Regions from separate parts of the Azospirillum sp. TSH100 genome, predicted to be linked through region 1. Evidence: predicted binding sites of a transcription regulator. Region 1 holds the regulator's gene; each other region holds the start of a gene.
The links. The regulator PhoB, encoded in region 1, activates phosphate uptake and scavenging genes when phosphate is short. The targets are predictions, from matches to a motif close to TNTCATAAAACTGTCA.
Positions count from the first base shown of each region.

Region 2: the regulator PhoB is predicted to act here: its motif matches at 5,144-5,159, upstream of E6C72_RS26225 (DUF47 domain-containing protein).
Region 3: the regulator PhoB is predicted to act here: its motif matches at 6,415-6,430, upstream of E6C72_RS00175 (Na/Pi cotransporter family protein).

Region 1 is NZ_CP039634.1:943,725-951,504, reverse strand. It holds gene E6C72_RS04590 (Bax inhibitor-1/YccA family protein) at 1-436, shown strand, start outside; gene E6C72_RS04585 (S-adenosyl-l-methionine hydroxide adenosyltransferase family protein) at 541-1,269, opposite strand; gene phoB (phosphate regulon transcriptional regulator PhoB) at 1,331-2,035, opposite strand; gene pstB (phosphate ABC transporter ATP-binding protein PstB) at 2,131-2,961, opposite strand; gene pstA (phosphate ABC transporter permease PstA) at 2,967-4,280, opposite strand; gene pstC (phosphate ABC transporter permease subunit PstC) at 4,273-5,655, opposite strand; gene E6C72_RS04560 (PstS family phosphate ABC transporter substrate-binding protein) at 5,682-6,719, opposite strand; gene E6C72_RS04555 (ATP-binding protein) at 6,844-7,780, opposite strand, start outside.
Region 2 is NZ_CP039638.1:177,417-185,196, reverse strand. It holds gene E6C72_RS26240 (response regulator) at 168-2,909, shown strand; gene E6C72_RS26235 (hypothetical protein) at 2,926-3,231, opposite strand; gene E6C72_RS26230 (inorganic phosphate transporter) at 3,385-4,398, opposite strand; gene E6C72_RS26225 (DUF47 domain-containing protein) at 4,412-5,056, opposite strand; gene E6C72_RS26220 (hypothetical protein) at 5,309-5,833, shown strand; gene E6C72_RS26215 (glycosyl hydrolase family 17 protein) at 5,840-7,621, opposite strand.
Region 3 is NZ_CP039634.1:34,621-42,400, reverse strand. It holds gene E6C72_RS00200 (hypothetical protein) at 1-232, opposite strand, end outside; gene E6C72_RS00195 (MFS transporter) at 244-1,494, opposite strand; gene yiaY (L-threonine dehydrogenase) at 1,686-2,837, opposite strand; gene E6C72_RS00185 (NUDIX hydrolase) at 3,123-3,596, shown strand; gene E6C72_RS00180 (bifunctional diguanylate cyclase/phosphodiesterase) at 3,553-4,422, opposite strand; gene E6C72_RS00175 (Na/Pi cotransporter family protein) at 4,662-6,332, opposite strand; gene ychF (redox-regulated ATPase YchF) at 6,486-7,586, opposite strand; gene pth (aminoacyl-tRNA hydrolase) at 7,690-7,780, opposite strand, start outside.

The sequences.
Region 1 (7,780 bases):
GGCCTATTGCGGCGCCATGGGCCTGTCGATGTCGGCCATCTTCCTGGTCTTCACCGGGGCGTCGATCGCGCTGACCTTCTTCGTCACCGCCGCGACCTTCCTGGCGATGAGCCTCTACGGCTACACCACGAAGGCCGACCTGTCGAAGATGGGCTCCTTCCTGATGATGGGCGTCATCGGCCTGGTGATCGCCGGCCTGGCGAACATCTTCTTCCAGTCGCCGGCCCTGCACTTCGCGATCTCCGCCATCGGTGTGCTGATCTTCACCGGCCTGACCGCCTACGACACCCAGGCGATCAAGGAAAGCTACGCCGAGGGCTACGATCACGAGAGCACCGGCAAGCTGGCCCTGATGGGCGCCCTGACGCTCTACCTGGACTTCATCAACCTGTTCCAGTTCCTGCTGCAGTTCATGGGCCAACGCAACAACGACTGAACCCCAGACATCTGACAAGAGACGCCTGATCGGACAAGCATCCGATCGAGCAGCAGCCGCCCGGAAGCCCCGCTTCCGGGCGGTTTTCTTTTGTGCGGCTTTTCTCAGGACTCCACGGTCACCGGGTCGCCCACGGCCAGTCCCAGCATCAGGTCGGCACGCCCACGGTTGACGGCGATCTCCGCCAGCCCGTTGGAGTTCTCGTACCACAGCGGCTCTCCCGGCCCGACGGCGCCGAAGGTACGGGCGTGGGTGACACGGGCACCGCCGGCGGTCAGCACCGCATCGGCGGGCAGGGTGGCTGCCCGTATCCCGGTCATGGCGTTGCCGTAAATATCGACATAGACGATGCGTTGCAGCTCGTCCGGCCAGTCCGGTCGGTCGATGGCGGCTGGATCGAGCGGGCTGCGCTCGACCGGGCGGCCGGTGGCGAGGCTGGCGGCGACGGGAGCGAACAGGTCCCGGCCATGGAAGCTGGCGGACAGCCGGTCCGGGATCCAGTCGATCTTCCAGGCGTTTAGCGACGTTGCACGGCGGGCGACCAAAGCGAACAGGCCGTTGTCGGGACCGACGAACCAGCGCCCATCGGCCTCCACCATCACCGGCCGCCGGTCGGTGCCGACACCTGGATCGACGACGCAGAGAAAGACGCTGCCTGCGGGAAAGGCCGGGGCGTAGCCGGCCAGCAGATAGGCCGAAAGCTGCGGGTCGAAGGCGGGAGCGTCGGCGAACAGGTCGATGGCCGGAACGGCGGGTGCCTGTTGCGCCAGCACCGCCTTCATCTGGCCAGTATAGGGGCCGGAAAGCCCGAAATCGGTGAAGACCAGGATCATCGGGGGCATGGGGGCAGTCTCACCAGTGCTGCGGTGGTCCGGCCCCCATCCTACCCCGCACTCACACCGACTTGGTATCCAGCGCATAGCCGGCCGACCGCACGGTGCGGATCAGGTCCAGCTCGTCCTCCTCGTTCATCGCCTTGCGCAGGCGGCGGATGTGGACGTCTACCGTACGCGGCTCGACGTACACGTCGTGACCCCACACCAGATCGAGCAGCTGTTCACGCGAGAACACCCGGCCGGGATGCTGCATGAAATGACGCAGCAGGCGGAATTCCGTCGGACCCAAATGGACGTCGCGGCCGTTGCGGCGGACGCGGTGGGCGGCCAGATCCATGGTCACGTCGGCGAAGGTCAGCACCTCGTCGGTCATGCCGGGCGAGGCGCGGCGCAGCACGGCGCGCATGCGGGCGACCAGCTCGGTCGGGGAGAAGGGCTTGGTGATGTAGTCGTCGGCGCCGGAATTCAGGCCGCGCACCCGGTCGCCTTCCTCGCCGCGGGCGGTCAGCATGATGATCGGGATGTCGCGGGTCTTGGCGTTGCGGCGCAACTGGCGGCAGACCTCCAGCCCACTCATCAGCGGCAGCATCCAGTCGAGCAGCACGATGTGCGGCGTCTGTTCGCCGGCGGCCAGCAGGGCCTCCTCGCCGTCGCTGGCGGTGGCGACGCGGAAGCCTTCCTTTTCCAGGTTGTACTTCAGCAGCGTCAGGATGTCGGCCTCGTCCTCGACGATCAGGACGAGCGGCTTCAGGGCCGCATTCATGGTGGCTCCGTTCACAGCGCGCGTCTCGACGTTAACCGGCATGGGACAGCCTTTTCAACAAAGGAGGAGGGGAGGGCACGGACGTAAGGCAGGGCTCAGCCATAGCGGCCGGTGATGTAGCCCTGGGTGCGCTCGTCGCGCGGGTTGGTGAAGATGTCCTCGGTGTCGTCGCACTCCACCATCTCGCCCAGATGGAAGAAGGCGGTGCGCTGCGACACGCGGGCGGCCTGCTGCATGTTGTGGGTGACGATGACGATGGTGTAGTTGGCCCGCAGCTCGTCGATCAGCTCCTCGATGTGGGCGGTCGCGATGGGGTCGAGCGCCGAGCAGGGCTCGTCCATCAGGATCACCTCGGGGCTGACGGCGATGGCGCGGGCGATGCACAGCCGCTGCTGCTGGCCGCCGGACAGGCTGGTGCCGGGTTCGCGCAGCCGGTCCTTCACCTCGCCCCACAGGCCGGCGCGCTTCAGCGAGGTCTGCACCACCTCGTCCAGCTCGTCGCGACCGGAAGCCAGGCCATGGATGCGCGGGCCGTAGGCGACATTGTCGTAGATCGACTTGGGGAAGGGGTTCGGCTTCTGGAACACCATGCCGACGCGGGCGCGCAGCTGCACCGCATCGACCGCCTTGCCATAGACGTCCTCGCCATCGAGCGCGATCCGCCCTTCGACCCGGCAGCCCTCGATGGTGTCGTTCATCCGGTTCAGGCAGCGCAGGAAGGTCGACTTGCCGCAGCCGGATGGGCCGATCAGCGCCAGCACCCGGTTTTCCTGGATGTCGAGGTTGATGCCCTTCAACGCCTGCTTGGCGCCGTAGAACACCGTCACCCCGCGGGCGGTCATCTTGGCGGGCAGGGCGGCGCCGGAACGCTGGCCGGGACGGTCTTCGGCGCGGGGCCGCAGCTTCAGCGGGTTCTGGATACTCATGGCGCTCACCACCGTCTCTCGAAAATCTTGCGCAGGATCACGGCGGCACCGTTCAGCAGGATCAGGACGCCGAGCAGGATCAGGATCGCCGCCGAGGTGCGTTCGGTGAAGGCGCGCTCCGGGCTGTCGGCCCACATGTAGATCTGCACCGGCAGAACCGTGGCGCTGTCGGTCAGCCCGTGGGGGATGTCGACGATGAAGGCGACCATGCCGATCATCAGCAGCGGCGCCGTCTCGCCCAGCGCGCGGGCCATGCCGATGATGGTGCCGGTCAGGATGCCCGGCATCGCCAGCGGCAGCACATGGTGCAGCACCGTCTGCAGCGGCGAGGCGCCGATGCCCAGCGCCGCCTGGCGGATCGACGGCGGCACCGCCTTCAGCGCGACGCGGGACGCGATGATGATGACCGGCAGCGTCATCAGCGCCATCACCAGCCCGCCGACCAGCGGGGCGGAGCGCGGCATGCCGAAGAATCCCAGGAACACGGCCAAACCGAGCAGACCAAAGATGATCGACGGCACCGCGGCGAGGTTGTTGATGTTCACCTCGATCAGGTCGGTCCAGCGGTTCTTCGGCGCGAACTCCTCCAGATAGACCGCGGCGGCAATGCCGGTCGGCACCGACAGCGCCATGGTCACCAGCAGGGTCAGCAGCGAGCCGGCGATGGCGCCGCCGATGCCGGCCTGTTCCGGTTCGCGGCTGTCGCCGGCGGTGAACAGCGTGGTGTTGAAGCCCTGCGCCAGCGTACCGGAGGCCAGCAACGCGTCGGCGGCGGCGATCTTGGAGTCGCTGAGGCCGCGCTCGCTCTCCGGCAGATCGCGGCGGTAGGCGCCCTTCACCAGCTGGTCGATCTGGTCGTCGGCGCGGACCCAGATGGTCCGCGTCGTCCCGGCCATCGCCGGATCCTTGGCGAGCATCGCTTCCAGCTCGTAGGGTGCGCCCGATGACAGCAGGTCGTTCAGCACGCGCTTGCCGGCGCGGTCGGTGACCTGCGGGAACTGGGCGTAGAGCGCCCGGCGCAGCGGGGCCGCATAGTTGCGGTCGGCGACCTCCGCCGGGTCGAGCGTCACCTCCAGCCGGATGCGGGCCTCCAGGAAGGCACTGGCGCCCTTGGCGACGATGGAGCCCAGCAGCAAAACCAGCATCAGCGCCGCCAGCGCCACCGCGGCGGCGCCGGCCAGCCGGAACCGGCGCTCCGCGGCATGGCGGGCGCGCAGGCGACGGGCGAAGGCCTCGCTGCGCAGGCGCGACTTCGGCGCGGTGGAGGAGGTGGGGGAGGGCGTCACGGCCGCCGCGTCCCGCTCGACGAGGTCAGTCATATTTTTCCCGATAGGTCCGGACCACCCGCAGGGCGACCATGTTGAGGCAGAGCGTGACGAGGAACAGCACGAGGCCGAGGCCGAAGGCCGACAGCGTCTTCGGGCTGTCGAACTCCTGGTCGCCGACCAGCAGCGTGGCAATCTGGGTGGTGACGGTGGTGACCGCCTGCAACGGGTTGGCGGTCAGGTTGGCGGTCAGGCCCGACGCCATGGTGACGATCATCGTCTCGCCGATGGCGCGGCTGACCGCCAGCATAACCGCGGCGACGATGCCGGGCAGCGCCGCCGGCAGCACCACCTGCCTGATCGTCTCCGACTTGGTGGCGCCGAGGCCGTAGGAGCCGTCGCGCAAGCTCTGCGGCACCGCGTTGATGACGTCGTCCGACAGCGAGCTGACGAAGGGAATGATCATCACCCCCATGACGATGCCGGCGGCCAGCGCTGATTCCGAACTGACATCCAGCCCCAGCGCCTCGCCGACCGAACGCACGAAGGGCGCCATCGTCAGCGCGGCGAAGAAGCCGTAGACCACCGTCGGGATGCCGGCCAGGATCTCCAGCGCCGGCTTCAGCCAAGTGCGCACGCCGCGCCCGGCATATTCGGACATGTAGATCGCCGCCATCAGCCCGACCGGCACTGCCACCGCCATGGCGATGACGGTGATGAGAAGCGTGCCGGCGAACAGCGGGATCGCGCCGAAGGAGCCGCTGGACCCAACCTGATCGGCCCGCATCGCCATCTGCGGGCTCCAATGGGTGCCGAACAGGAAGTCGAGCGGCGAGACGACGCTGAAGAAGCGCAGCGCCTCGAACAGCAGAGACAGCACGATGCCGACCGTGGTCAGGATGGCGACCAGCGAGCAGAGGACCAGTGCCACCCGCACCACCCGCTCCACCACCGGGCGGGCGCGCAGGTCCGGGCCGATGCGGTGGCGGCCCCAGGCCAGCCCGGCCACGGCAAGGCTGGCGCCGACGGCCAGCAGGCTCCAGTCGGCGAGATCGCGGAGCGCGGCATAGCGGCGCGCCGCCTCGGCCACCAACGGATCGGGCTCGCGCCCGGTGGCGATGCCGCGGGCGAGGTTGAGGATGTCGGCCTTCAGCAGGGCGACCGACTGGCCGTCGCCCGTGGCCAGCCACTCCGGCAAGGCCGACAGCACCAGCTGCATGGCGAACCAGCCCTCGAACGCCGTCCAGGCGACGAACAGCAGCAGCGCCGGCAGCCCGGCCCACAGCGCGACATAGACGCCGTGGTAGGCGGGAACCGAATGCAGCTCCGCCACCCGCCCGCCGACCGACGACGACGCGCGCGACCGGCCGATCATGAAGCCGATCACGGTGAGCAGGGCCAGGATCAGCGCAAGAAGGGTCAGCTGCATGCAGGTGGCTCAGGCGGGGGAGTTGGTCAGAACTGGAGCGGCGTCAGGTTGACCGCCTCGACACGAGCGGCGTCGCGCAGCGCCTTCGGCTCCGCGATCAGGCCCTTGTCGATCAGATAGCCGTCATCGCCCAGCGCCCGTTCCGAGGTGTATTCGCCGATGAACTCGCGGATGCCCGGAATGACGCCGGCATGGGCGTTCTTGACATAGATGTAGAGCGGACGGGCCAGCTCGTACTTGCCGGCGGCCACCGTCTCCGCCGTCAGCTCCACCCCGTCCATCTTCGCGGATTGCAGGGTGTCGCGGTTCTGGTCGAGGTAGCTGTAACCGAAGATGCCGAAGGCATTGGGGTTGGATGCCAGCTTCTGGACGATCAGGTTGTCGTTCTCGCCGGCCTCGACATAGGCGCCGTCCTCGCGGATGGTCATGCAGGCACGTTCGCGCACCTTCTCGTCGGGAACCGCCTTGGCGACCTCGGAGACTTTCTTGCAGCCTTCCAGCATCGCCAGCTCATTGAAGGTGTCGCGCGTACCGGACGTGGGCGGCGGACCCAGCACCTCGATCACCGTCCTGGGCAGCGATGGGTCGATGTCGGACCACAACTTGTAGGGGTTGGCGACCAGGACGCCGTTCACCGGCACCTCCTTCGCCAGCGCCTTCCATAGGATGACGGTGGACAGCGACACCGGGGCGGCTTTCTTGGAGGAAGCGAGCGCGATGCCGTCATAGCCGATCTTCAGCTCGGTCATCGTGGTGACGCCGTTGGCGGTGCACTGGTCGACTTCCGATTTCTTGATCCTGCGCGAGGCGTTGGCGATGTCGGGATGGGCCGGGCCGACGCCGGCGCAGAACAGCTTCAGGCCACCGCCGGTGCCGGTCGATTCAACCACCGGGGTCTTGAACTTGCCGGTCTTGCCAAAGGCCTCCGCCACCGCGGTGGTGAAGGGGAAAACGGTGGAGGAGCCGACCGCCCGGATCTGGTCGCGTGACTGGGCCAAGGCGGGTGCGGCGGCGAGGCACAGGGTCAGGGCCGTTACGGCGGCGACTTGCGTCCGGGTGCTCATGGGTGCCCCTCCTTCGATCGTACGGAGACCGGTCCATCGGAATGGCGCGGACCATAGACCCGCAGGGCGACCAATTGATTACGTTTTTATGACGCTTTCATGACAGCGTCACAGAGCGCCCCCCTCACACCCCGCCAAATCCCCTCTCCCCCCCGGGGAGAGGGTTAGGGTGAGGGGGAAGCGCGGCGGCCCTTCCGCGAAAATCCAGGAGCGTCTCCCCCTCACCCCGGCCCTCTCCCCGGGGGGGAGAGGGGGAAAGGGCCTCTCCGACCGCAGGCAGATAGGCCGTGAAGGCGCTGCCCACCCCGACCTCGCTTTCGATGGTCAGGCGACCACGGTGACGGTTCAGGATGTGTTTGACGATCGCCAGCCCCAGCCCGGTGCCGCCCATGGCGCGCGACCGCGCGGCATCGACCCGGTAAAAGCGCTCAGTCAGGCGGGGCAGATGGGTACGGGCGATGCCGTCGCCGCGATCGCGCACCGACACCGACACCATCGCGGTGCCGCCACGCCCGGCGCGCTTGTCCTTTGGCGCCCCGCCGGGTGCCGGCAGGCCGGTGAAGCCCACCGCCGCGCCATCGACCAGCGCCACGGTGACGGTCACGTTGGTGTCTTCGCGCGTGTATTTGATCGCGTTGCTGACGAGGTTCTGAAAGACCTGGGTCAACTGGTCCTCGTCGCCGACGACCGGCGGCAAATCCTCCGGCGCCTCCAGGCGCAGGCGGATGCGGCGCTCCGCCGCCTTCAGCTGAAGCGCAGCGATGACGTTCTCCAGTTCCTCAACCACATCGACGCGGCCGTTGGGTGGCATGTGCTCGTCCAGCTCGATGCGGGACAGCGACAGCAGGTCGTTGACCAGACGGGTCATGCGGCTGGCCTGATCGTGCATGATCGCCAGGAAGCGGTCCTGCGCCTCCGTATCGTCGCGGGCAGGTCCGCGCAGCGTCTCGATGAAGCCCAGCAGGGAGGACAGCGGCGTACGCAACTCGTGACTGGCATTGGCGATGAAGTCGGCGCGCATCTGCTCCGACCGGCGGGCGGCGGTGACGTCGTGCAGGGTC
Region 2 (7,780 bases), on a different replicon from region 1:
CGCAGCCGGTTCATGCGACGCAAGACCACAGGAATCACCGGGCTATTGGGACAAACCCCAAGCCCCCTCACGCTCGAATCCCGCATCGGCCCCACCGGATTCGTGATAGTTTGGCGGTGAAGCTTTAATCGGGCCACATCGCGCATCGGCACACAAAAGGGGGATTTGTGGGACGCTTGCTACGGGGCGCGCTGGTGGTGGTCGTCGTGCTGGCCGCATTGGCGGGCAACGCCGCCCACAGGGTCCATTACGATTACCAGGAAACCCAGCAGCGCCGCTTCACCCTGGTCCGGGACATGGCCCGGCTGGTCGACGACCATGTCCGCCGCACGGTGCGCACGGCCGACGTGGCGCTCGACCAGACCGCCGCCATGGTGGCGGAGGCCGGCGGTCCGCAGAAAATCCGCGACCTGAAGCATTGGACCCGCCTGCGCGAATATGCCGCCCAGGCCGAGGGTGCCGACGCCATCTGGATCTACGATGCCGACGGGCGGGCCGTGCTCGAATCGGCCAGCTTCCCCAACCGGATCGCCGGCTTCACCGACCAGGCAGGCCTGGAGGCTCTGCGCGGCGGGATGCGCCTTTACATCGGCGCGGCTCAGCCGGTCCGGACCGGTGCCCAGCCGCTCGTCTTCCCGGTCTCCCGCCCGCTGCACGACGATGAGGGACGCTTCGTCGGGGTGGTTTCCGTGTCGATCCGGGTGAACCACCTGACCGACCTCTACAGCATACCGGGGCTGGAGTTCGATCCGCTGATCGCGATCTACCGGCCGAACGGCGAGGTCGTCGCCCGCCGCCCGGAACCCGAAAGTTCGGCCGGCCGCTCGGCCGCCGCCGGGACGCTGTTCCAATCCAAGCTGGGCGAGGCGCCGGAGGGGCAGTTTCTGTCGCAGTCGCCGCTGGACGGCGTGTCGCGCTTCGCCGCCTACCGGACCGTCCGCGACTATGGGCTGGTGGTGCTGACCGGCATCGGACGGGACGAGGCGATGGCGGAATGGCGCACCCGCACCCTGCACACGGTGATGGAGACCGTCGTCGGGCTGCTGGCCATCCTGGCGATGCTGGCCTGGGGGCTGCGCTATCTCGACCGCGAGCGCGGGGCGCAGGTGGCGCTCGCCGAAGCACGGAACGCGGTGGAACGGACCAGCGCCGAACGCGACGAGAGCGCCCGGCTCGCCGCCGCGCTGGATCAGGCCCGCGACATGGCGGAAACCGCGCGTCAGGCGGCGGAGGCCGCCAACCGGGCCAAGAGCGAGTTTCTGGCCGGGTTGAGCCACGAGTTGCGCACGCCGCTGAACGCCGTCATCGGATTCGCCGACCTGATCGCCCGCGAGGCGGAGGGGCCGGTCGGCACCCCGTCCTACCGGCAATATGCAGCCAATGTCCGCGACAGCGGCCAGCATGTGCTGGAACTGATCAATGAAATCCTCGACCATGCGCGGGTCGAAGCCGGGGCGCTGGGCATCGAGGAGGGACGCTGCGACCTGGAAGCCGCCGCGGATTTCGCCGTGCGCATGCTGACCCCGCGGGCGGAGCGCGCCGGCGTGCTGCTGTCGGCGGTGGTGGCGCCCGCGGTGCGGGGCATCCGGGGCGACGACCGCCGCATCCGCCAGATCCTGCTGAATCTGATTGCCAACGGAGTGAAATACACGCCGTCGGGCGGATCGGTGACCCTGTCCGCCCTGCTGGAGGACGGCATGCCGGTGATCCGCGTCACCGACACCGGGCTGGGCATCCCCGCCGAGGATCTGGACCGCGTGCTGGAGCCTTTCGCCCGGGTGGAGCGTGCCGAGCACCGCGGGGTGGAGGGCGCCGGGCTTGGTCTGCCGCTGACCAAGCGGCTGGTCGAGCTGCATGGCGGCACGCTGGCGCTGCGCAGCACGCTGGACGTCGGTACCACGGTGACGGTGCGGCTGCCCGCCAGCCGCCTGCTGCCGGCGGAGTCCCCCGCGAGGCAGGAGGTGCTGCCGGTCCGGCCGGCCGCCTCCAATGCCGTCCCTCCGTCCATTCAGGCACAGCCCGCACCGGCCGCATCTGCGGCGGCGCCTTCCGGGCCATTGTCGATCCTGCTGGTCGACGACGATCCGACCGTGCGCGACATGGTGGCCGGGCTGCTGCGCGGCTGGGGACATCGGGTGATCGCCGCCGCCAACGCCAACGAGGCGCTTGTGGTGATGGACGGTCCGGAAAAGCTGGATCTGCTGCTCAGCGATGTCGTCATGCCGCCGGGCATGGACGGGACGGAGCTGGCGCGCCACGCCGCCCGCATGCGCCCCGGCCTGCCGGTTCTGCTGGCATCGGGCTTCGCCGCCCATGCCGTCGGCACGCCGGCCGGTTTCGGCCCCGACGTGGCGATGATCGCCAAGCCCTTCTCCATCGACGACCTGCGCCGGCAGCTCGCCCGCATCGCCGGCCGGCGGGCGGAAACGGCCGCACCGGCTGTCCCGGCACCGCCGGCAGCCACTCACGCCGTCCCCGCGCACCCTGTCCCCGCACAGGCCCCTCGTCCTTCCGGACCGCCGCGCCTGCTGATCGCCGAGGATCTGTCGATCAACCGCGAACTGCTGGCGGCGCTGTTCAAGGACAGCGGCTACCGCATCGATCTGGTGGCCGACGGCGCGGCGGCGGTGGAGGCGGTGGCGGCCGGCGACTACGACCTCGTGCTGATGGATGTGCACATGCCGGGGATGGACGGGCTGGAGGCAAGCCGCGCCATCCGCGCCATGCCGCCTCCGCGCGGCGATCTGCCGATCCTGGCGCTGACCGCCGGCTCGTCCGAGGATGAGCGGCGCGAGTGCCGCGATGCCGGAATGACCGGTCATATCGGCAAGCCCTATGATCGCGAGGTCCTGCTGCGTCAGGTCGCCCGCACGCTGGCCGCCGGGCGCAGCCGGACCGGCGTGGCTTAGGCGCCGGCAAGCCCGATCAGGGCTGCTCGAACACCCGCGGGAAATGGGCGAGACGCCGGCCGAACAGGCTTTGCGGCGGCGCCTCCGCGACTGCCGGTGCCGCCTGATTGGCCGGCAGCGGCGCCACGGGCAGCGGTGTCGACGAGAGCGCGCGCGCCGAGGTTGGGCGGGAGCGTCGTTCGGACTTGTCGGGCGGGGCGTAGAAATGCAGGGTCAGCTGGCCGTCGGCTTCCGCCGCATAGGGCAAGCCGGGGGCCGTCCGGCGCTCGGCGCCGGGAAGCACATACTGCTCACCTTGGTCGGTGCGTTCGATATGCGGCATGACCGGTATCCTGTCTCCACCGGACCGATCCTGCCGTTCCCGCCCTTGCGGGTCAAGGCCGCGCTGCGTCACGAAGGGGTTATCCGTTCGCCGCGTGTTCTCTTTGCGGCCTTTCCCCTCCCCGGCGGCCCCGGCGCGCGGTCCGGAACCCCCTTACGGGCGCAGGACGCCCGCCACCAGCAGGTAGGACAGCCACGCGACGATGCCGGAGGCGGGAATCGTCAGCACCCAGGCCCAGACGATTCGGCCCGCCAGCCCCCAGCGCACCGCCGAGGTTCGGCGGGCGGAGCCGACGCCGACGATGGCGCCGGTGATGGTGTGGGTGGTCGAAACCGGGATGCCCAGCCACGTCGCGCCGAACAGCGTGATGGCGCCCGCCGTCTCGGCGCAGAAGCCCTGGTAGGGCTTCAGGTCGGTGATGCGCGAGCCCATGGTGCGGACGATGCGCCAGCCGCCCATCATCGTGCCCAGCCCCATCGCCAGCTGGCAGGCGATGATGACCCAGAAGGGGACGTGGAATGTATCGCCCAGCATGCCCTGGCTGAACAGCAGGACGGCGATGATGCCCATCGTCTTCTGCGCGTCGTTGCCGCCATGGCCCAGGCTGTAGAGGGCCGCCGAGACCAGCTGCCAGTGCCGGAACTGGCGGTCGACGGTGAAGGGGGCCGCCCGCCGCAGCGCCCAGGACAGCACCAGCATCAGGAACAGGGCCAGCAGCAGGCCGATGCCGGGCGACAGCACGATGGCGACCGCGGTCTTGGTGAAGCCGCTGGCGATGATGGCGCCGAAGCCGGCCTTGGCGATGCCCGCCCCGGCGATGCCGCCGACCAGCGCGTGCGACGACGACGACGGCAGCCCGAGATACCAGGTGATCAGGTTCCAGCCGATGGCGCCGATCAGCGCCGCCAGGATCACCGCCGGGTCCATCACCAGCGGATCGACCAGCCCGGTGCCGATGGTGGTGGCGACATGCAGACCGAAGAACAGGAAGGCGATGAAGTTGAAGAAGGCCGCCCACAGGACGGCCAGCTTGGGCGACAGCACGCGGGTCGACACCACGGTGGCGATGGAGTTCGCCGCGTCGTGCAGGCCGTTGATGAAGTCGAAGGCGAGCGCCACCAGAATGATGACGGCGATCGCCGGCAGGCCGAGTTGCAGGGCCTCCATGACCGGAACCGCCTCAGACCTGATCGAGCGTGATGCCCGCGACGAGGTCGCCGACGTCGTCGCAGCGGTCGGTCACCGCCTCCAGCATCTCGTACAGCTCGCGCCGGCCGAGGAAGGCGATCATGTCCGGCTTCTCGGCGATCAGCGATTGCAGGGCGCCGCGCAGGATGTCGTCGGCCTCGTCCTCCAGGTCGGACAGCCGGCCGCAGAGATGCTCGATCCGCTCGGCATTGCGGGCGATGGCGCCCAGGAGCGGCATCAGCTCGACCAGCAGGTCGGCCTGCTGGCGGATCAGGACTACGAAACGGCGCATCGGCTCGTCGAACACCTCGACACCGTAAAGGCCGGCATGGCGCGGCACCTCGTCCATCAGGTCGATGGCGTCGTCCAGCGCGTTGATCAGCGACAGGATGTCCGAGCGGTCGAACGGCGTGATGAAGGCGCGGTGCAGGTCGCGTCCGGCATCCTTGGCGATGCGGTCGGCGTCCTTCTCCACCCGCTTCAGCGCCGCGATCTTCTGCGCACGCTCGTCCGGTCCGGCGTCCATCACCGCTTCCAGCGCGATGGATGCTGCCACGATGTGGCGGGCCTGCTCGACGAACTGGTCGACGAAGCGTTCCTCCTTCGGCATCAGCGAACGGAATGCGCGCAGCAGCATGGGACGGTGACTCGCGTAAACGGGAATGGTTTGGCGCTGCTCTTAGCACGCTTCGCGGTGCGGTGCAGCGGCGGCATGTCATGTAAAGGTCATGAAACAGTCATTTGGTAGCAAAATCGCCACAGGTCGCGGCACAATGCCGCTTTTCCCCGGCAAACCTGTTTGGGAAACCAATTGAGCCCACACCATGGAAAGCGGCCGCCAGCCTTCCCAAATCTCCGGAAAGCCCCTCCCCGACAACAGGGTTCCTCCATGACGTGCCCACCCGCCGCTTTCCGCCGCTTGGCTACGCCGGCGCTTGCCGCCCTGCTGCTGAGCGCCGCCCCGCTGCATGCCCAGACGACTCCGCCCGATGACCCGGCGAACCGGTGCAGCCCAACCGTTTCAGCCGCGCTCGGCGCCTGGGACACCGGTGTCGCGGCGGCGGAGCGCTTCGGCGACAAGGCCGCGGCGGTGGCGCGTGAAAAAGGGCGGGAGTATCTGCTGCCGCTGCTGGGCATCGACCCGAAGACGGTGCCACCCGACGCCAAGGGCGGCGGCACGACCGACGACGTCGGCCGCGCTCTGGAGGAAAGCCGCAACGATCCCAAGCGCCGTGCCGCGCTGTGCGCCGCCATCACCCGCGCGGCGGACGAGGCGAAGAACTCGGCCGGCGCCGGGCTGGACGCGCTGAAGCGGGCACTGGACAACTGGCAGCTGACGCCGCCAGCCGCGCCGGCCCCGGCGCCCAAGGCGACGCCGGAACCGACGAAGCAGGACGGGCTGATCAAGACCTGATCTGGATCAGATCCGCCGAAGCGGACGCCGGGCGCTCCACACCCCGGCCAGGAAGGGCAGCGCCAGCAGGACCTGCAAGGCTGCCCAGCCCAGCGCCTCCCAGTTCGGCCGGGTCCACTCGACCTCGTGCAGCGCCTCCAGGAAGGGCAGCTGGCCGTAGATCAGCGATTCGAGCGGCACGAAGCCCTCGGCCACCACGGTCAGCAGCGCCGCCAGCAGCAGCCCGAAGCCGAGCACCGACTCGACCGGCAGGCGGCGGACGGCACCGCACAGGCCGCGCGGCTCGCCGCCGGCGACGGGGACCGCCGGACGGAACAGGCTGGCGATGCCGAGCGCGCCGCGCCTTTCCGTCCCCACCGGCCGGCGGGCATTGCGGATCAGCCCCAGCGCCGGCAGCGCCACCGCCGGGATCAGCAGATACGGGTTGGGGAAGTCGCGATAGCGGCCGTCGAAGACGATCAGCAGTGACCAGGCCAGCGCCGCGACACCCAGCGCGACGGCGCTCCACCGCCCCACCCGCTCGGTGCGGGTCAAAGCCGGGCGGGCGTGGCGCAGACCGACCAGCGGCTCGCTCGCCAGACCGCCGCTCGCCAGCGTGCGGTGGGCGGTCAGCAGCACCGTCAGCGCCAGCGCCGCGGTCAGCGCCAGCATGACCACCGCCAGCGTGGTGTCCTGCCAGTAATGCTTGCCATGCTCCGCCAGGAAGGCGGCGCGGACATAGAGGGTGGACAGCGCCTGCGCCAGCAGGATCAGCACGACCCAGCCGGTGCCCGGCACCCGGCGGCGCAGCAGCGACAGCCCGCCCACCAGCACCAGCGCCAGCCCGCTCGACGCCGCGAACAGCCAGGGCCACGCCACATTGCCGACGACCGGCCCGGCCAGCGAGAATTTCGGCGTGCGGTCGGCGTTGTACAGGCCCCAATGGCCGCCGACGGTGCCCTCCAGCTTGGCCTTCCATTCCTGATCGAAGGCCTCGATCACGTTGTAGTCGAAGCCCTCCTGCTCGGCCATGCGGACGAAGGCGTTGACGAACTTCGCCTTGTTGACCAGCCCCGGCACGGCGGCCCCGCGCGAGCGGCCCTGCGTCGGCCAGCCGGTCTCGCCGACCAGGATCGGCTTGCCGGGGAAGCGGTGGGCGATGGTGCGGTAGCTCTGACGGATGCGCTCGGTGGCGCCCTCGACGCCGGCCGGCACGTCCTCCCAATAGGGCAACAGGTGGATGGTCAGGTAATCGACGTGGGAGGATATCTGCGGGTATTTCAGCCACCATTCCCAGACGTCGGCATAGGACACCGGCTGCTTCACCGCCGCCTTGACGCGGTCGATGTAGCCGGCGACCTGCTCCGGCGTCAGCTCGCGGCGCAGCAGCACCTCGTTGCCGACGATGACGCGGGTGATGACATCGGGATAGCGGTTGGCGAGGTCGATCAGCGAGGCGATCTCCGCCTCGTTCTTGTCGGTACGCGACGACAGCCACGCCCCCATTGTGACCTGCATGCCATGCTTGCGCGCCAGTTCCGGCACCACCTGCAAGCCCTCCAGCGAGGTGTAGGTGCGGATGCCGGCCACCTGCGGCGCCAGTGCCGCCAAATCCTCCTCGATCTGGGCGGTGGAGGGCAGCACGCCGGTCAGCGGGCTCTGCCCGTCGCGGAAGGGCGCGAAGGACACGCTGCGCAGCTTGCCGCCCGGCGGCGGGTCGAGCGGCACCGGCAGGTTCGGCAGGGACCAGACGGCGAGATTGGCGAGGCCGGCGACGAGAAGCGCGGCAAGGATGAGGATCAGGCGCATGGGCGGGATGTCTACACCAAAGGCTTGACGGTTTGAACGGCGACCGTCGCACCAACAGGCCGGACGCCGATTTTATTCACGGATGCGGACAGAAAATGGGCGCGCCCCCAAAGGAGGCGCGCCCAGTCGGTCAAGGATTGAGTGACGTGCCTTCGTCAC
Region 3 (7,780 bases), 910 kb from region 1:
AGCGCACCGGTTCACCCCCCGCCCGCACCATCGCCGCCATGGCGTCGGCGTCGTTGGTGCCGGGGGAGAAGACCGCCAGCATCATGCCGCCGGTGGAATCGGGCAGAGCGGCGCGTTGCAGCGACAGCCCCATCAGCCCGCCCCAGACCAGCAGGATGCCGCCCAGCAGCGCCGCGGCAAGGCCATGGCCGATGGGAAGTGCTGGCGGGGAGGGTGCGGGGCTCTCGCTCATGACCGTCGATCTTATGCCTTCGCCTCGGCGGCCGCCAGAGACGGTGCGGGCTTCTCGGCGATCGGCCAATGGACGATGGTCGCGAACATGGCCAGCGCCACGCCCAGCCACCACACGACGTCGTAGGATCCCGTCCTTTCGTACAGCACGCCGCCCAGCCAGACGCCAAGGAAGCCGCCTACCTGATGGCTGAAGAAGGCGAAGCCGTAGAGCGTGCCCATGTAACGGGTGCCGAACATCAGCGCGACGAGGCCGGAGGTCGGCGGCACGGTGGACAGCCACAGCAGGCCCATCACCGCGGCATAGACGATCACCGTCACCGACGAGATCGGCAACAGGACGAAGACCGCCGTCGCGATGCCGCGCGAGAAATAGTTGGCGCACAGCAGGTAGCGCTTGCTGACCTTGCCGGCCAGAACCCCCGACGCGTAGGAGCCTATGACGTTGAACAGGCCGATCAGCGCCAGCGCCCAGGCGGCCAGCGTCGGGCTGATGCCGGCGGCGGTCAAATAGGGCGGCAGGTGGGTGGTGATGAAGGCCAGCTGGAAACCGCAAACGAAGAATCCGGCAACCAGCAGCACATAGCTGCGGTGCTGGAAGGCTTGGCGCACCGCGGCGATGTAGCCGATGTTGGCGCCGGTCACCGCCGGGGTGCCGCTCGCCGTCATGCCCTTCGGGCCGGGGAAGACGCTGGCCAGCAGCGGCACCGCGATCATCGAGGCGGCCAGCAGCAACAGGGCGGTCTGCCAGCCGAAGCCGGCGATGAAGGCCTGGCCCATCGGCGCGAACAGGAACTGGCCCATCGATCCGGCTGCGGTGGCGATACCGACCGACCAGCTGCGCTGTTCCGGCGGCAGCAGCCGCGTGAAGCCGGCGATGATGATGCCGAAGGAGGCGCCGGACAGCCCCAGCCCGATTAGCACGCCGGCCGTCAGGTACAGCTCGACGCTGGTGGTGGCATAGGGCATCAGCGCAAGCCCGGCCGCATAGAGCAGCCCGCCGCCCGCCAGCACCGGGGCCGGGCCGTAGCGGTCGGTCAGCGCCCCGGCGAAGGGGCCGCCGGCCCCCCACAGGATGTTCTGGATCGCCATCGCCAGCGCGAAGACGTCGCGGCCCCAGCCGCGGGTTTCCGAAAGCGGCCCGATGAACAGACCCATGCTGGATCGCGGTCCGAAGGCCAGCATCGAGATCAGACAGCCGCAGATCACGACGAGTGCGGGCGTCCTCCAGGAGGGTGCCGGGGTGGGGGAGACGGTGGCCAAGGCATCCTCCGGGCTGGGGCCGGCGGGCAATGACCCGGCGTGCCCCCGTTGCGCGACAAACTGTGCGGCAACGATAGGAGGTGCTCAACAATCCGGCAAATTCATAATCGGCAGGCTGGTCATTCCATCCTGACATACGGGACCGTGTGGCCCGGCAGGGGGCGACGCCGGCGGACGCCGCCCCGCTCCGCTCACAAGGCGGCGCGAAAGATCGCCTCGATCTCCTCCTGCGTGGCCTGACGTGGGTTGGTGAGGCCACAGGCGTCGCGCAGCGCGTTGGCCGCCAGGGTCGGAATGTCTTCCTCCTTGACACCCAGTGCGCTCAGGCCGGCCGGGATGCCAACCTGGGCCGACAGAGCCCGGATCCCCTCGACGCAGGCGGCTGCACCGTCGGCCGGGCTCAGGCCGGCGACATCCAGGCCCATGGCGGCGGCCACGTCAGTCAGCCGTTCCGCCGCCACGCCGCTGTTGTAGGTCTGGACATGCGGCAGCAGCACCGCGTTGCAGACTCCGTGTGGCAGATCGTAGAAGCCGCCCAACTGATGAGCCATGGCATGGACATAACCGAGCGAGGCGTTGTTGAAGGCCATGCCGGCCAGGAACTGGGCGTAGGCCATCTGTTCGCGGGCATGCAGGTTGCCGCCTTCCGCGACCGCTGTCGGCAGGTTGGCCGCAATCAGCGAAACTGCCTTCAGCGCACAGGAATCGGTAATCGGCGTCGCGGCGATCGAGACATAGGCCTCGACCGCATGGGTCAGGGCATCCATGCCGGTGGCGGCGGTCAGGCCCGGCGGCTTGCCCAGCATCATGGTCGGGTCGTTGACCGAGATCACCGGCGTCACGTGGCGATCCACTATGGCCATCTTGATATGGCGCTTCTCGTCGGTGATGATGCAGAAGCGCGTCATTTCGCTGGCGGTGCCGGCGGTGGTGTTGACCGCGATCAGCGGCAGCTGCGGCTTGGCCGAGCGGTCGATCCCTTCATAGTCGGCAATGCTGCCGCCGTTGGCAGCGCACAGGGCGATGGCCTTTGCGCAGTCATGGGGCGACCCGCCGCCCAGGGAGATCACGCAGTCGCAGCCATTGTCGCGCAGCATGGCCAGCCCGGCTTCGACGTTGCCGACGGTTGGGTTGGGCTGAACCCCCTCGAACACGACGGTGGCAATTGATTTCTCGGCGAGCGAGGCCGACAGCTTCGCCGCGACGCCCAGCCGGGCGAGAGGCGCGTCGGTGACGATCAGGGCCTTTTTGTAGCCATAGCCCGCCATCATGTCGATCGCGCTTGCGACGCAGCCGGCGCCCATCAGATTGACGGACGGGATGAAGAATGTGCTTTGGGCCATCGGGGTTCCTCCGGAGGATGATCTTGGTCCCTGAACCCTCTCCCGCTTCCCGTCCCTGCGTTCAGGCAGGCGTATTGTAAAGCTGACGATCGGAAAGCGCCCGCAGTCTGCCCTGTCGGGTGGCCTGACGCCATGCGACATGTCGTACACAAACGGTGCCGTATGGTGGTGGCCGTAAGGCTAGCATGCCGGGCGGCTGTCGCGGTAACCTCGGATCGCTGCGTTCCGCCAGCGGCATCAGACCCCGCTGCATTAGACCAAGCGGTATCAGACAGGGAACCCGCCATGACCGTCCAGGGGACCACCCCGCCCGACCGCTCCAGCCGCGAATATCCCGACCGTCCATGGGTCGGTGTCGGGGCCGTCGTCTGGCGCGGGGACAAGGTCCTGCTGATTAGGCGGGGCAAGGCGCCGCGGATGGGGCAGTGGAGCCTGCCGGGTGGGGCGCAGTCGGTCGGTGAGACCGTGTTCGAAACCGCGGTGCGCGAGGTGCGCGAGGAGACCGGGCTGGAGGTGGTTCCGACCGGGATCGTCACCGTGGTCGACGCCATAACCCCCGATGCCAAGGGGCGCGTCCATTACCACTACACGCTGGTGGAAGTGGCGGCGGAAAGCGCGGAGGGCGAGCCGCTCTGTGCCGATGATGCGCTGGAAGCCTGCTGGGCCACCGCCGATGAGGCAGGCGAATTGACGGAGTGGGACGAGACCCGGCGGGTCATCCTGCTGTCTGCGACCCAGCGGCAGACCCGGACCCCATAGGCCGCAGGGCGCCGATGATGCTCCGTTCGGCGAGAAAGTCGGCGACCCCGTCGGCGGTCAGCGGACGAGACAGCCAGTAGCCCTGTAGGACGTCGCAGCGGTAGGCTTGCAGGTAGAGCCGCTGTTCCTGGGTTTCCACGCCTTCTGCCACCACGCCGAGGTCCAGCGCATGGGCCAGACCGACCACCGCCTGCACGATGGCGGCGGCGTCGCGGTCCTCCACCATCGCCTGGACGAATTGCTTGTCGATCTTCAGCGCCTCCACCGGCACCCGGCGCAGGGTCGCCAGCGATGACCAGCCGGTGCCGAAATCGTCGAGCACCAGCCTGATCCCGGCACCGCGCAGTTGCACCAATGCCTCACGCGCTTCGGCGGTCTGGCTGAACATGCTGGTTTCCGTCAGCTCCAGCTTCAGGTTCGCGGCGGGCAGGCCGGTCTCCGTCAGGATTCCCAGCACCTTCAGCACCAATCCCGGATCGTCGAGCTGCCGTGCCGACAGGTTGACCGATACCGGAATGTCGGGATAGCCGGCCCGCAGCCAGCCGGCCGCCGCGGTGCAGGCCGTCCGCAGGGTCCAATCCCCCAGCAGATGGATAGCTTCCCCCTGTTCGGCCATCGGCACGAAGACATCGGGTGGCAGCATGGTGCCGTCGGACAGGCGCCAACGCGACAGAGCCTCGAACCCGGTCAGGCGGTTGGTGACGACGTCGGCCTGGGGCTGGAAGACGAGGGACAGTTCCTGCCGATCGATGGCGTCTCGCACCCGCTCGGCGAATCCGGCGTCGGATACCGCCTGCGCACCCGGCCCGCCCGTAGGCCCAATCAAGGGTCCGTTCGACGTCGCGTGCGTGTTCGCCACCGTCCGCTCCCTTTCGACAACCATTCCCAGATCAGCAACCGCCCCCTCGGGCTCCTTGCCATAACAATCACAGGAAGGGTTTGTTAACCATGTCGCGAAAGAGCTTGACGAATTTTATATGGTTACGAAAGAGTTAACGTTGCTGCGCCGGTGACAAGAAAAGGTCGAAGCTGCGACTGCGCAGCTCTCCCATCGGACGTGATCGGTTACGCCCGCGCTGTTCCCCGTTTGAGACGGCTGGGCAGCAGTTCCCCCGATTGATCGAGCACGGGATAGGCGGCGGCGACCAGATGGGCGTTGATCCGGCGCAGGTCGCGCAGGATGTCGAGGTGAAGAGCGCTGGTCTCCACGCTTTCCTTGCGTCCGGCGCGCAGGCGGGCGAAATGCGCTTCGGTGGCGCTGGTCTCCAGATCGCGGATCACCTCCTTCTCCTGGATCAGCGCGCGGGCGGAGCGGACGTCGCGTGACACGAAAACGGCGGCGGCCAGCCGTTGGGTCTCGCTCAGGCGCTCCAGCATGCCGGCGATCTCGGCGGCTCCTTCGGTGGAGAAGCGCAGCTTGCGCCGGATCTTCTTCGAGGCCGCGTCCATCAGATTGCAATCGACGATGTCGCCGACATGCTCAAGATTGATGGTGAAGGTCAGCACGTCCGACATCCGGCTGGCGTCGCCTTCATCCAGATCCTCGACATTGATCTGGGTGAGGTAGCGTTTGATCGCCTCGTGCAGCCGGTCCAGCACATCGTCCATCCGCCGGATCTCCTGCACCCGCTTGCGGTCGTCGGTCTGGATCACGTCCAAGGCGCCGCGCAGCATGCTGTCCACCGTGTCGGCCATGCGCAGAGCCTCGCGCGCCGCGTTGGCGATGGCGAGGTGGGGGACGCGGAGCGCGCTGCGGTCGAGATAGAGCGGCATCGCCGGATCGGCGACCGCCACCCGTTCCGGGAACATCCGGGTCAGCGCCCGCGCGAACCAGGGCAGCGGGCCGATGAACAGCCCGGCCATCGCCAGATTGAAGGCGAGGTGGAAATTGGCTGCCAGCCGCGTGGCGTCCGGCGACACCCCCTGCAATCCGGCGGTGATCGGTCCCAGCAGCGGGACGACGATCAGGCAGCCGACGAGGCGGTTGATCAGGTTGCCGACCGGCAGCCGCCGCGCCGCCGGGTTGCGGCCGTCGCCGCCCGGCCCCTCGATCACCGGGTTGACGGCGCTGCCCAGATTGGCCCCGGCGACCATGGCGATTGCCGCGTCCGGCCCGATCACCCCGCCGCCGGCCAGCGAGGCGATCAGCAGGATGGCGGCGACACTGGAATGGGCGGCCCAGGACAGCAATGCCGCCAGCACCACCGCCACCACCGGGTCGGCGGTCAGCATCGCCAGCATCCGCCGCAGCATCGGCGCAGTCTCCGCCGGGGCGATGGTCGCCAACAGCAGGTGCAGCGACAGCAGCATCAGGCCCAGCCCGATGGCGACCCGGCCCAGGTCGCGGCTGCGTGTCCGCGCCCCGCGGCGGAAGGCGATGAAGCCGCCCAGCAGCAGGACCGGCGCCACATGGGCGACATCGAAGGCGAGGATCTGGACGATCAGGGTGGAGCCGACATTGGCCCCCAGCATCACCGCCAGCGCCGGCATCAGCGACACCAGCCCGGTGGCGGTGAAGCCGGTCACCATCAGGCCGGTGGCGGTGCTGCTTTGCAGCAGCATGGTGATGCCCATGCCGGACAGGAAGGCGGTCCAGCGGTTGCGCAGCCCGGCCCCCAGGATGCGGCGCAGGTCGCCGCCCAAGGCACGGGTGAGCCCACTCTGCACCATGTGCAGCCCCCACAGGAGCAGCACGACGTTCCCGGCCAGTTCCAGCAGAACCCGTGTCGCCTGCATCGCACCCCCTCTGTCGGATCGGAGGTGCGGTCAGGCGGCACCCCTAACTGAAGGATGGGGCGCGCGGATTGTTACGACAATATGACAGTCGGGTGACGGCGGAGGTGGAGTGGGGGCGACAGCCCCGCCCCGCCCCCGTCAGACCCCGAGGTTTTAAACGTTGAAGCGGAAGTGGAAGATGTCGCCGTCCTGGACGACGTATTCCTTGCCTTCCTGGCGCATCTTGCCGGCGTCCTTCGCCCCCTGCTCGCCACCCAGCGTGACGAAGCTGGTGTAGTCGATGGTCTCGGCGCGGATGAAGCCGCGCTCGAAGTCGGTATGGATGACGCCGGCCGCCTCCGGGGCCTTGGCGTTGCGGCGCACGGTCCAGGCCCGCGTCTCCTTCGGGCCGACGGTGAAGAAGGTGATCAGGTCCAGCAGCTTGAAGCCGGCACGGATCAGCTTGTTCAGGCCGGTTTCCTCCAGCCCCATCGATTCCAGGAACTCGGCCTTCTCCGCCGGGTCGGACAGCTGGGCGACCTCGGACTCGATGGCGGCGGAAATCACCACGACCTCGGCGTTCTCGGCCTTGGCCTTCTCGGCGACCTTGGCGGAGAAGGCGTTGCCGGTGGCGGCGGCCGCCTCTTCGACGTTGCAGACATAGAGCACCGGCTTGTCGGTCAGCAGCATGAACTGCTTGAACACCGGCTTCTCTTCGTCCGACAGCTCGACCACGCGGGCCGGCTTGCCGTCCTGCAGCACCTTCAGGGCGCGCTCCATCAGGTCGGCCTTGATCTTGCTGTCCTTGTCGCCGCCCTTGGCCTTCTTCTGGAGGCTGGTCAGCTGGCGTTCCAGGCTTTCCATGTCGGCGAGCATCAGCTCGGTCTCGACCACCTCGGCGTCGCGCAGCGGATCGACGTTGCCCTCGACATGGGTGATGTCGTCGTCCTCGAAGCAGCGCAGCACATGGACGATGGCGTCGACCTCGCGGATGTTGGCGAGGAACTGGTTGCCCAGCCCTTCCCCCTTCGACGCGCCGCGGATCAGGCCGGCGATGTCCACGAACTCCAGCTGGGTCGGGACGACCTTCTGCGACTTGGCGATCTCCGCCAGCTTATCCTGCCGCGGGTCGGGCACGCCGACGCGGCCGACGTTCGGCTCCTTGGTGCAGAAGGGAAAATTCGCCGCCTCGGCCGCCTGGGTGGCGGTCAGCGCGTTGAACAGGGTCGACTTGCCGACGTTCGGCAGGCCGACGATGCCGCAATTGAAGCCCATGGGTGGGTGCTCGCCGTCGGAAATGCTGGAATTGAGCCGCTTTATCCTACGATGGGGGACAAAGCGCAAACGCGAAGTGGGGGAGGGCGGAATCGGGCAGGGGCTACTTGCCCTGCGTCGCCACCGTCACCTTGTTCATGAACAGCTCCGGCTGGCCATCCACGATCAGCGGCAGATTGTCGGAGACGGCGTCG